Regions from separate parts of the Pseudomonas graminis genome, predicted to be linked through region 2. Evidence: predicted binding sites of a transcription regulator. Region 2 holds the regulator's gene; each other region holds the start of a gene.
What was found. Region 2 encodes FliA, which starts transcription of late flagellar genes. Its sites were predicted from a motif close to CTAAAGTTTNNNNNNNNNNNGCCGNTAA; they were not measured.

Region 1 (3,280 bases), 2.1 Mb from region 2:
CAGGTGTCGATCATCGGCCTGCTGGCGATCGGCGTGACCCAAGTCATCATCACCACCGGCATCGACTTGTCGTCAGGCTCGGTGCTGGCGCTGTCAGCGATGATTGCTGCCAGCCTGGCGCAGTCGTCGGACTACACCCGCGCGGTGTTTCCGTCGCTGACCGATCTGCCAGTGTGGGCGCCGGTGATCGCGGGGCTCGGGGTGGGGCTGCTTGCTGGTGCGATCAACGGCAGCATCATCGCCATCACCGGCATCCCGCCATTCATTGCCACACTGGGGATGATGGTCTCGGCGCGGGGCCTGGCCCGCTACTACACGGGTGGTCAGCCGGTGAGCATGCTGAATGATTCCTACACGGCGATCGGCCAGGGCGCCATGCCTGTCATCATCTTTCTGGTGGTGGCGGTGATTTTTCACATCGCCCTGCGTTACACCAAGTACGGCAAATACACCTACGCCATCGGCGGCAACATGCAGGCGGCGCGCACCTCGGGGATCAACGTCAAGCGTCACCTGATCATTGTCTACAGCATCGCCGGTCTGTTGGCAGGGCTGGCCGGGGTAGTGGCGTCGGCGCGGGCAGCCACCGGGCAGGCCGGCATGGGCGTTTCCTACGAACTGGACGCCATTGCCGCTGCGGTCATCGGCGGCACGAGTCTGGCCGGGGGCGTCGGGCGGATCACCGGCACGGTCATCGGCGCCTTGATTCTCGGTGTCATGGCCAGCGGCTTCACCTTCGTCGGCGTCGATGCCTACGTCCAGGACATCATCAAGGGCCTGATCATCGTCGTCGCCGTGGTCATCGATCAGTACCGCAACAAGCGCAAGCTCAAGCGCTAAGCTATAGACGTGCTGCTTAAAGGGCCTGATATCAGGCCCTTTTCGTTTTTCATCGGTTTGAACCGATCACGCAATGGCCGGTCAGACACCATCTGCCGCTTTTCGAGCGCACCCCGACCGGGCGAGCATGTGTTGAAATCCCGGCGCGACCCAATGCCGTCGGGTATTCAAGCCCTTGTTGGACGAATCCTGATCAATTATGTTGCCGAGTACCGAACCCGGCCTTAGACTGCCGCCCCTCGTAAATTGAGTGCCAAGTGGCGCTTCGAGACTACGGCGCTCTTTATGCCAGGTTGAGGCGCACCTTTGAGATCGCCTTAATGCACGTTTTTTTATAGAGAAATCAATGACCAAGGAAAAGTTGCTGGCGATGCCGGCCGATGACTACATGAACGCCGAGCAGCACGCGTTCTTCGTCGACCTGTTGCAAGCCATGAAAGTCGAAATCCACGAGCGCATCGAGCAGAGCCGTATCGCGATCGAAAGCCTGGACACCCCGGCTGACCCAGCCGACGCCGCTTCCGTGGAAGAAGAGCGTCACTGGCTGGTGAACGTGATTGACCGTGACCAGCGCATGCTGCCTCAACTGGAAATGGCCTTGAGCCGCATCGCTGACGACAGCTTCGGCTGGTGCGAAGACAGCGGCGAGCCGATTGGCCTCAAGCGCCTGCTGATCAGCCCGACCACCAAGTACTGCATCGAAGCTCAGGAACGCCACGAGCAAATCGACCGCCACCAGCGTCAGGCGTGATCCCTCGGGTTCGACCGCCTGCAACGGGTGGTCGAGCCGTTCCATTGCGCACCGTCTACTGCGCCCATTCAAGTTCCCCGTCACCGCACATTCCGACCGACCACCACCAATGACTCATGGCGCATGGCCGCTATTTGGGCGTCTAATGCTTTCACAATAATGAAAGCAGGGCAGGTCCCGGACATGGATGCGAAAGGTCGTCACGCAGCAACACCCTCCCACCCCGCGCACGCGTCTGCTGACGGGCAGGTTCGTACCGGTTCGCGCTGGCTGACGCCCGCCCTGCAAAGCCTTGGTCTGTGCCTGCTGTTTGCGGCGATGGCCTGGTTCGATGTATCTGTCTATGTGAGTCTGCCCGTTGCGCTGTTGGTCTTGTGGTTACCAGCGCTGTTCGCCAAACGAACGCCAGAGACCGTGGCAGGTACGAGCGAAGACGGCATGACACGTCTGACCCAGGATCTGTCCCGAAGCACCAGTCACAACGCGTTGTCTGCTGCGGCCGTAGCGTTTTCCGTCAGGCAACTGGCGGGCAAGCTGCAGTCCCAGGTCAATGCGGCCGAGCAAATCGTCAGCAGCGCTGATGTGATGATCACCACCGAGCGCGCCACGTCGACCCTGAGCCAGCAAGCGCTCAGCGCCGCCAGTCAGGCGCGGGAGAGCAGCGGTGCCGGGCTCAGCGTCCTCAATGAATCCATTGGTCTGATGCACCAACTGAGTGAACGGGCCGACAGCAGCCGTGAACTGATCGAAGCACTCAGCCAGCGCAGCGAAGACATTCAGCGTGTCACGGCGGTGATCCAGTCCATCGCCAGCCAGACCAATCTGCTCGCCCTGAACGCTGCCATCGAAGCCGCGCGCGCCGGTGAACACGGCCGTGGCTTTGCCGTGGTGGCCGATGAAGTGCGCGGGCTGGCCGGGCGCACCGCGACGGCGACCAATGAGGTAGGGGAGATGGTGGTTGATATTCAGCAGCGCACCCGTCAGGTGGTCGAGCAGATTCGCCAGTTGTCGGGCGACTTGAGTGGCGGCGTGGCCCAGGTTGAATCCACCGGGAAGCAGTTGGCGAACATCGCCGAGCTGGCCGTTGGCGTCGAGCAACAGGTCGGTGAAATCGCACGGGGCGCCCAGACCAATCAGGAACAATTGAGCAGCCTGTTCGTGGCCGTCGAGCAAATGCGCAGCGACCTTGCCGTCAGCGATGACCAGACCCGGCGCCTGGCGCAGTCGGCGTTGCAAATGGAAGAACAGGCGGAAACCATCAGCGAACGCCTGGCCCAGGTCGGCCTCGATGACTACCACCAGCGCATTTATGACCTTGCCCGGGAAGGCGCCGGCCAGATTGCCGCGAAGTTCGAGCAAGACATCGATCAGGGCCGGGTCAGCCTGACCGACCTGTTCGACCGCACCTATCAGCCCATCGCCAACACTTCGCCGGCCAAGTATCAGACGCGCTTCGACCGCTACACCGATCAGACGCTGCCGGCCATTCAAGAGCCGCTGCTGACCCGTCATGAAGGGCTGGTTTTTGCCATCGCTTGCACCCAGCAGGGTTACGTGCCGACCCACAATCAGGTGTTCAGCCGACCGTTGACGGGCGACACGGCGGTCGACGCGATAAACAACCGTACCAAACGCAAATTCGACGACCGCACCGGCATCCGCTGCGGCAGTCACCAGCAGCCGGTTCTG
Region 2 (3,280 bases):
TTTATCGGCATGAATCTGCGGACCTTCACCCTTGGAGTGAAGTTTTTCTTGTTCTTTTTGCTGACGGAACACTTCCTGGTCGTGCTCGATGCCCGCGAAGCGGTCCACCTGGCTCGCCATGAGCACCAGCTTGAGCAGGTTGCGCTCGACTTCGGTGACCAGCGTGGTCACGCGCTTGATCACCTGACCGGTGAGGTCCTGATAATCCTGGGCCAGCAGAATGTCGTTCAGATGCGCGGAAACCTCGGCGGTCTCCTTCTCGCTGCGGGTCAGGAACACATCGACGCGGCGGGCCAGATCACGAAACTCTTCGGCGCTGATCTCGCGGCGCATGAAGCGTCCCCAATCTTCGCTCAACGACTTGGCGTCAGCACTGAGCCCGCTCATCAACGGCGTGCTCAGCTCCACCAGGTCCATCGTCCGGTTGGCCGCGTTTTCGGTCAGCCTGACCACGTACGACAGCCGCTCGGTGGCGTCGGTGATCTGGGAGACCTCCTCGGCCTGCGGCATGTTCGGGTCGATCTGGAAGTTGACGATCGCGCTGTGCAGCTCGCGCGTCAATTTGCCGACTTCCTGATACAGGCCACGGTCGCGGGTCTGGTTAAGCTCATGGATCAGTTGCACGGCGTCGCCGAACTTGCCTTTTTCAAGGCTCGCGACCAGCTCTTGTGCGTGTTTCTTCAGGGTTGACTCAAAGTCACCCATTGTCGAATCTTTGGAATCCATAGCGCCCTCGCAGCGGACATCAGCTATTGACGCGCTCGAATATCTTTTCGATTTTCTCTTTGAGCACTTGCGCGGTGAACGGCTTCACCACGTAGCCGTTCACACCGGCCTGAGCAGCTTCGATGATCTGCTCGCGCTTGGCTTCGGCAGTGACCATCAGCACCGGCAGGCTGCGCAGACGCTCGTCGGCACGCACCTGCCGCAACAGGTCGATGCCGGACATGCCCGGCATGTTCCAGTCAGTGACGAGGAAGTCAAAGGCGCCGCTTTGCAGCATCGGCAATGCGGTGAGTCCGTCATCTGCTTCGGCCGTGTTGGTGAACCCAAGGTCACGCAACAGGTTTTTTATGATCCGCCGCATCGTTGAGAAGTCATCAACGATGAGGATTTTCATGTTCTTGTCCAATTCGACCTCCAAGCAGTCTTTAACGCGTTCAGCACCTGAACGCGCATTCAATCAATACCGGCTGCGCCGAACATGAAAAGGGGTGGAATCGACCGGGACGAGCGCAGCGAAACCGGATCATCCACGACCCGGTTCGACCGACTCCTGCCGTGTCTCTTTTGCTTCCGCTCACGTCCTGCACAGCCGGTCTTACAAGCAACACGCAGGCCTCGCGGCCCGCGCCTGATTCAGGAACGTGCGCGCCACTCGCCAAGGCGACCGCGCAACCGCGCCGCGCATTGACTGTGCAGCTGGCTGACCCGCGACTCGCTGACCCCCAGAACCTCACCGATTTCCTTGAGGTTCAGCTCTTCGTCGTAGTACAGCGACAACACCAGGCGTTCACGTTCCGGCAAGTTGGCAATGGCCTCGGCCAGCGCAGCCTGGAAGCGCTCGTCTTCCAGATCCCGCGACGGTTCCAGGGACTGGCTCGCGCCGTCCTCGTGCAGCCCTTCGTGTTCGCCGTCCTGCAACAGGTCGTCGAAACTGAACAGGCGGCTGCCCAGGGTATCGTTCAGAATCCCGTAATAATCGTCGAGACTCATTTCAAGTTCGGCAGCAACCTCGTGATCTTTAGCGTCACGGCCGGTTTTTGCTTCGATTGCACGAATCGCGTCACTGACCATGCGCGTATTGCGGTGGACCGAGCGCGGCGCCCAGTCCCCCTTGCGCACTTCGTCGAGCATCGCGCCACGGATACGAATACCCGCGTACGTCTCGAAGCTGGCCCCTTTGGTGGAGTCGTATTTGGTCGAAACCTCGAGCAAGCCAATCATGCCCGCCTGGATCAAATCCTCGACCTGCACGCTGGCCGGCAGACGCGCCAGCAAGTGGTAGGCGATTCGTTTGACCAGCGGGGCATAACGCTCGATCAGCTCATACTGGGAGTCTTTGGACGATTTGCTGTACATGCGATAGCCACTTGCTGTCATGAGACGGGCCCTGCGCTGGTTTGATGCACGAGGCGTTCTACGAAAAATTCCAGGTGACCGCGCGGGTTCGCCGGCAGCGGCCAGGTGTCGACTTTCTGTGCGATGGCCTTGAACGCCAGCGCACATTTGGAACGCGGAAACGCTTCGTACACGGCGCGCTGTTTCTGCACGGCCTTGCGTACGCATTCGTCGTACGGCACGGCGCCTACATACTGCAGGGCAACGTCGAGAAAGCGGTCGGTGACCTTGGTCAGCTTGGCGAAGAGGTTGCGCCCTTCCTGCGGGCTCTGGGCCATGTTGGCCAGGACGCGGAAGCGGTTCATGCCGTAATCGCGGTTGAGCAGTTTGATCAGGGCGTAGGCGTCCGTGATCGACGTGGGCTCGTCGCACACCACCAGCAGCACTTCCTGGGCTGCGCGCACGAAGCTCACCACCGACTCGCCGATGCCGGCGGCGGTATCGATGACCAGCACGTCGAGGTTGTCGCCGATGTCACTGAACGCCTGAATCAGCCCGGCATGTTGCGCCGGGGTCAGGTGGACCATGCTCTGGGTGCCCGACGCCGCCGGCACGATGCGGACGCCGCCCGGGCCCTGCAGCAGGACATCGCGCAGCTCGCACCGCCCTTCGATGACGTCAGCCAGGGTGCGTTTGGGGGTCAGCCCCAACAATACGTCGACGTTGGCCAGACCCAGATCGGCGTCCAGCAACATGACGCGACGTCCCAGCTCGGCCAGCGCCAGTGAAAGATTCACTGAAACGTTGGTCTTGCCTACGCCACCTTTGCCACCGGTCACCGCGATAACCTGTACGGGATGCATGCTGCCCATGTTAATTGTTTACCTTGTCTTGCTTAGACCTAAGCCACATGTCGGGCTGCACGTTCAGTGTCTGAACAATGCCTGGCAGACCATCGATGCAGGAAAATTCCACTGTCATTTTCTTCACCTAGCCCGCGCGCTTGCCGGTGCTGTGATAAAGATCCGCAAACATATCCGCCATCGCTTCCTCGCTTGGCTCCTCCTGCATCTGCACACTGACAGCCCGGCTCACCAACTGGTGCCGACGCGGCAAATGCAGATCATCCGGTATCCGTGGGCCATCGGTCAGATAGGCCACAGGCAGTTCGTGTGTCACGGCCAGGCTGAGCACTTCGCCCAGGTTGGCCGTTTCGTCG
Region 3 (3,280 bases), 600 kb from region 2:
GGTTCTTGTCTTTGTACTTGGAGCCCAGCCCGGTGTAACCGGTGGGTGAGGTGCTGTCGCCGTACATGTAGAACATCTCGGTATCTTCGCGGTGCTCGGCGCCGGCGACGGTCAGCTTCGACTTCCACTCGTTCGCGAAGGTGTGCTCCCACTCGGCAAAGGCACGTTGCGTGTGAACGTCCCAATGCACCCACGGCTGGGAAATATTGGAATGGATGCTGCTGTAATGAATGGCGTTGCCATTGCCGTCGACCAGCGGCAGTGCGCCCCAGCTTGAGCCATTGGCGTTGGTTTTCTGGTCCTCGTAACCAAGGGTCAGCGTGTCGCTGTCGCTCAGGTCGAATGCCAGCAGACCGCTGAAGATGTTCTTCTCGCGGGCGTAACGATCAAGGTATGAGTTGCCGTTTTCGTTGGCGTAGATGACGCGCCCCCGGACGTTGCCCGAGTCGGTCAGGGGGCCGGAGACGTCGATGTCCACCCGGCGTGTGTCCCAGGAACCGGCGGTCACGTCGATCTTTGCCTGGGGATCGTAGGTCGGGCGTTTGCGGATGAAGTTGACCGTGGCCGAGGGGTTGCCGGCCCCGGACATCAAGCCGTTGGCGCCGTGTACGATATCGACCTGCTCGTAGGGTGCCAGGTCGATGTCGCCCACCAGCAAACCATTGGTCATCGGCATGGCCGTGCCGTCGTACTGGAAGTTGTTGATGTCGAAACCGCGCGCGGTGAAGTAGGTGCGGTCTGTTTCGACTTTCTGCACGTTGACGCCGGGGGTGCTGGTCAACACATCGCGGATGCTGTTGAGCTTGAAGTCATCCATTTGCTCGCGCTTGATGTTGGTCACGCCCTGGGGCGTTTCCTGGTTGGTCAGGTCCAGCCGAGTGGTGGTGCTGCTGGGTTTGCCTTGGTAGCCCTGCGGGTTGCCTGTGTCGCCATAAGTGACGGTTGACGTCACGTCGGTAGCGGGCAGGCTGAGCGCTGTCTCTTCCGCATTCGCTGTGTTGAGCACGCTCAGGGCAATTAACGAAAGGGCCTTTGGGCAAAAGGGGATCGAGTGACGCATGGCGGGCAACGCTCCGGCGAATGTTACAAATGGTGATGGTTCTCAATTATCAGGAAGTTACAATTGAGAATCAATGTCACTTATTCCTTGAGCTGGTGCTGGCTGTAACGCTGGCCATGATCGGGTGCCTTCACCCCGCAGCATTAAAGCTTTCACCCCGGCAGTCGAAACACCTTAATTCGCAACCCATTTCATTACTGGCACAGGGAACCGTGGCATGCATGCGTTCAAGGCGTTGTACGAGTCCGTCGAGAGGCAGTTTTTCAATTCTTTGACCAAGAAGTTGTCGAGCCTGTTTCTGATGGTGGTGGTGAGCGCCGTGGTGTACTGGGTGGCCGTGAGCATCCGCGCCGACGTGCTGTTGCAGTTGCGCAGCGCACAGTTGCCGGCGGGGACGCTAAGCATGATCGAGGGCAAGCTCGATGTGCTGAGCAACGCCATTCTCGGCAGCACGCTGTTCACCCTCTGTCTGGTCAGCTTCATGGTCTGGTATTTCCGGCACCTGATCGTTCGGCCGGTCACCCAGATGACCCAGGCGCTGGAAGGCATTGCCAATGGCGAGGGCGACCTGTCCAAAGACTTGCCGCTGTTGACCCACGATGAAATCCGCGTGCTGGCAAGCACCTGCAACCGGTTTCTTGCCAAGCAGCGGGAGATCATCAGCAGCGTTCAGGCGTTGACCGTGAACATTGCCGTGGAGTCTGCGCGGTCGTTGAAAAACATCAGCGACTCCAGCGACAGCGCGACCCATCAGGCACGCTTCGCCAAGGAAGTCATGGAGCAGAGCAACGACGCAGTGGGGCGGATTGCCGAGGTGTCCCGGCAGACCCAGGGCATTTCCGGGACCACCGCGCAAAACCTCAGCATGGCCCGCGACTCTTACACCGAACTGCTGGAAGTGACCGGCAACATCAGTGAGATTTCCAGCAGCCTTAATGAGTTCGGCACGCTGGTTTCGGCGCTGAACCAGCGTTCGTCGAGCATCAAATCCATCGTCGGATTGATTCAACAGATCTCTTCCCAGACCAACCTTTTGGCGCTCAACGCGGCGATCGAAGCGGCGCGTGCAGGGGAGAGCGGGCGTGGTTTCGCGGTGGTTGCCGATGAAGTCCGGACCCTGGCCCAGAACGTCAGCCGCGCCACTGAGGACATTTCCCAGAACATCGACGCCATGTTGCTGGAAGTCAGTTCGACCCACGAGCAAACCACGCAGATCAGCCACAGCGCCCGGGAGACCCAGAAAGTGGTCGAGCGTGCGTCAGGGCATTTCGAAAGCATGATTGGCGACTTCGAATCCACCCACACGAAGCTTGAGGACATCGCCTCGCACATCCAGCAGTTTGCCGACAGCAACACCGGCATCAACGACCGCGTGACGCAGATTCATGCGGACAGCCAGTCGATTGACCAGCGCATGCAGCATTCCGCAACCGCCACCCGCGATCTGTCGGGCGTGGCGGAAAAGGTCCAGGCGCTGCTGGGACGGTTTGTCCTCGGGCACGGCGCGCTGGACGCTGGCATTACCCGCGCCAGTCACTGCCGCGACCGGCTCCAGGTGCGTCTGGCCGCGCTGCAACGTGAGGGCGTCAACCTGTTCGATCAGAACTACAAACTGATTCCCGGTACCGACCCCAAGCAATACACGACCAGCTACACCGAACGCTTCGCGCAGATCTGTCAGGAAGAGTGCGACGCGCTCACTAAAGGCACGAGGGGCGGAAAGGTCACCTTCATCGTCGACAGCAAGGGTTACTGCCCGGTGAATAACAGCTGGGTGTCGAAAAAACCGACGGGCGACCGTGCTATTGACCTGCCGGTGTGCCGGAACAAGCGCATGTTCGCCGACCCCATCGGCCTGCGCGCAGCCGCTAACCAACAGCGCTTCCTGCTGCAAACCTACCTGCGCGACACCGGTGAGATCATGACCGAGATCGACGTGCCGTTCTTCTTCGAAGGCCGTCATTGGGGCAACTTGCGCATGGGCTTCGATGCTGCGCAGTTACTGGCCGAATGACAGAGGCTCACGCCAGTGCTCAGCGACTGAATAGCCCTTCGCCGGCACGGACGTTCCTGCGGGGGCGGCCGTGTCGTCAGCAGGCGATCAGTTCACCGTAATGACGCAATCGAAAGTGCGTTCCGGCGCCACTTCCGGCGCCCAGGGCTGCTGGTAGACCATCATGAGGTGACCCGAGCCCGGATTGGCCGCTCGGTAGCGCCAGA

Region 1: FX982_RS14670 (methyl-accepting chemotaxis protein) is a predicted target of FliA. The motif match lies at 1,698-1,725, and genes of this name have one in related genera.
Region 3: FX982_RS02070 (methyl-accepting chemotaxis protein) is a predicted target of FliA. The motif match lies at 1,204-1,231, and genes of this name have one in related genera.

Annotation. Positions count from the first base shown of each region.
Region 1 covers NZ_CP053746.1:3,299,381-3,302,660, forward strand. The annotation lists gene FX982_RS14660 (ABC transporter permease) at 1-840, shown strand, start outside; gene FX982_RS14665 (TraR/DksA family transcriptional regulator) at 1,187-1,591, shown strand; gene FX982_RS14670 (methyl-accepting chemotaxis protein) at 1,910-3,280, shown strand, end outside.
Region 2 covers NZ_CP053746.1:5,367,744-5,371,023, forward strand. The annotation lists gene FX982_RS23820 (protein phosphatase CheZ) at 1-726, opposite strand, end outside; gene FX982_RS23825 (chemotaxis response regulator CheY) at 746-1,120, opposite strand; gene fliA (RNA polymerase sigma factor FliA) at 1,360-2,103, opposite strand; gene fleN (flagellar synthesis regulator FleN) at 2,100-2,933, opposite strand; gene flhF (flagellar biosynthesis protein FlhF) at 3,052-3,280, opposite strand, start outside.
Region 3 covers NZ_CP053746.1:443,979-447,258, reverse strand. The annotation lists gene FX982_RS02075 (TonB-dependent siderophore receptor) at 1-1,060, opposite strand, end outside; gene FX982_RS02070 (methyl-accepting chemotaxis protein) at 1,278-3,074, shown strand; gene FX982_RS02065 (protease inhibitor I42 family protein) at 3,162-3,280, opposite strand, start outside.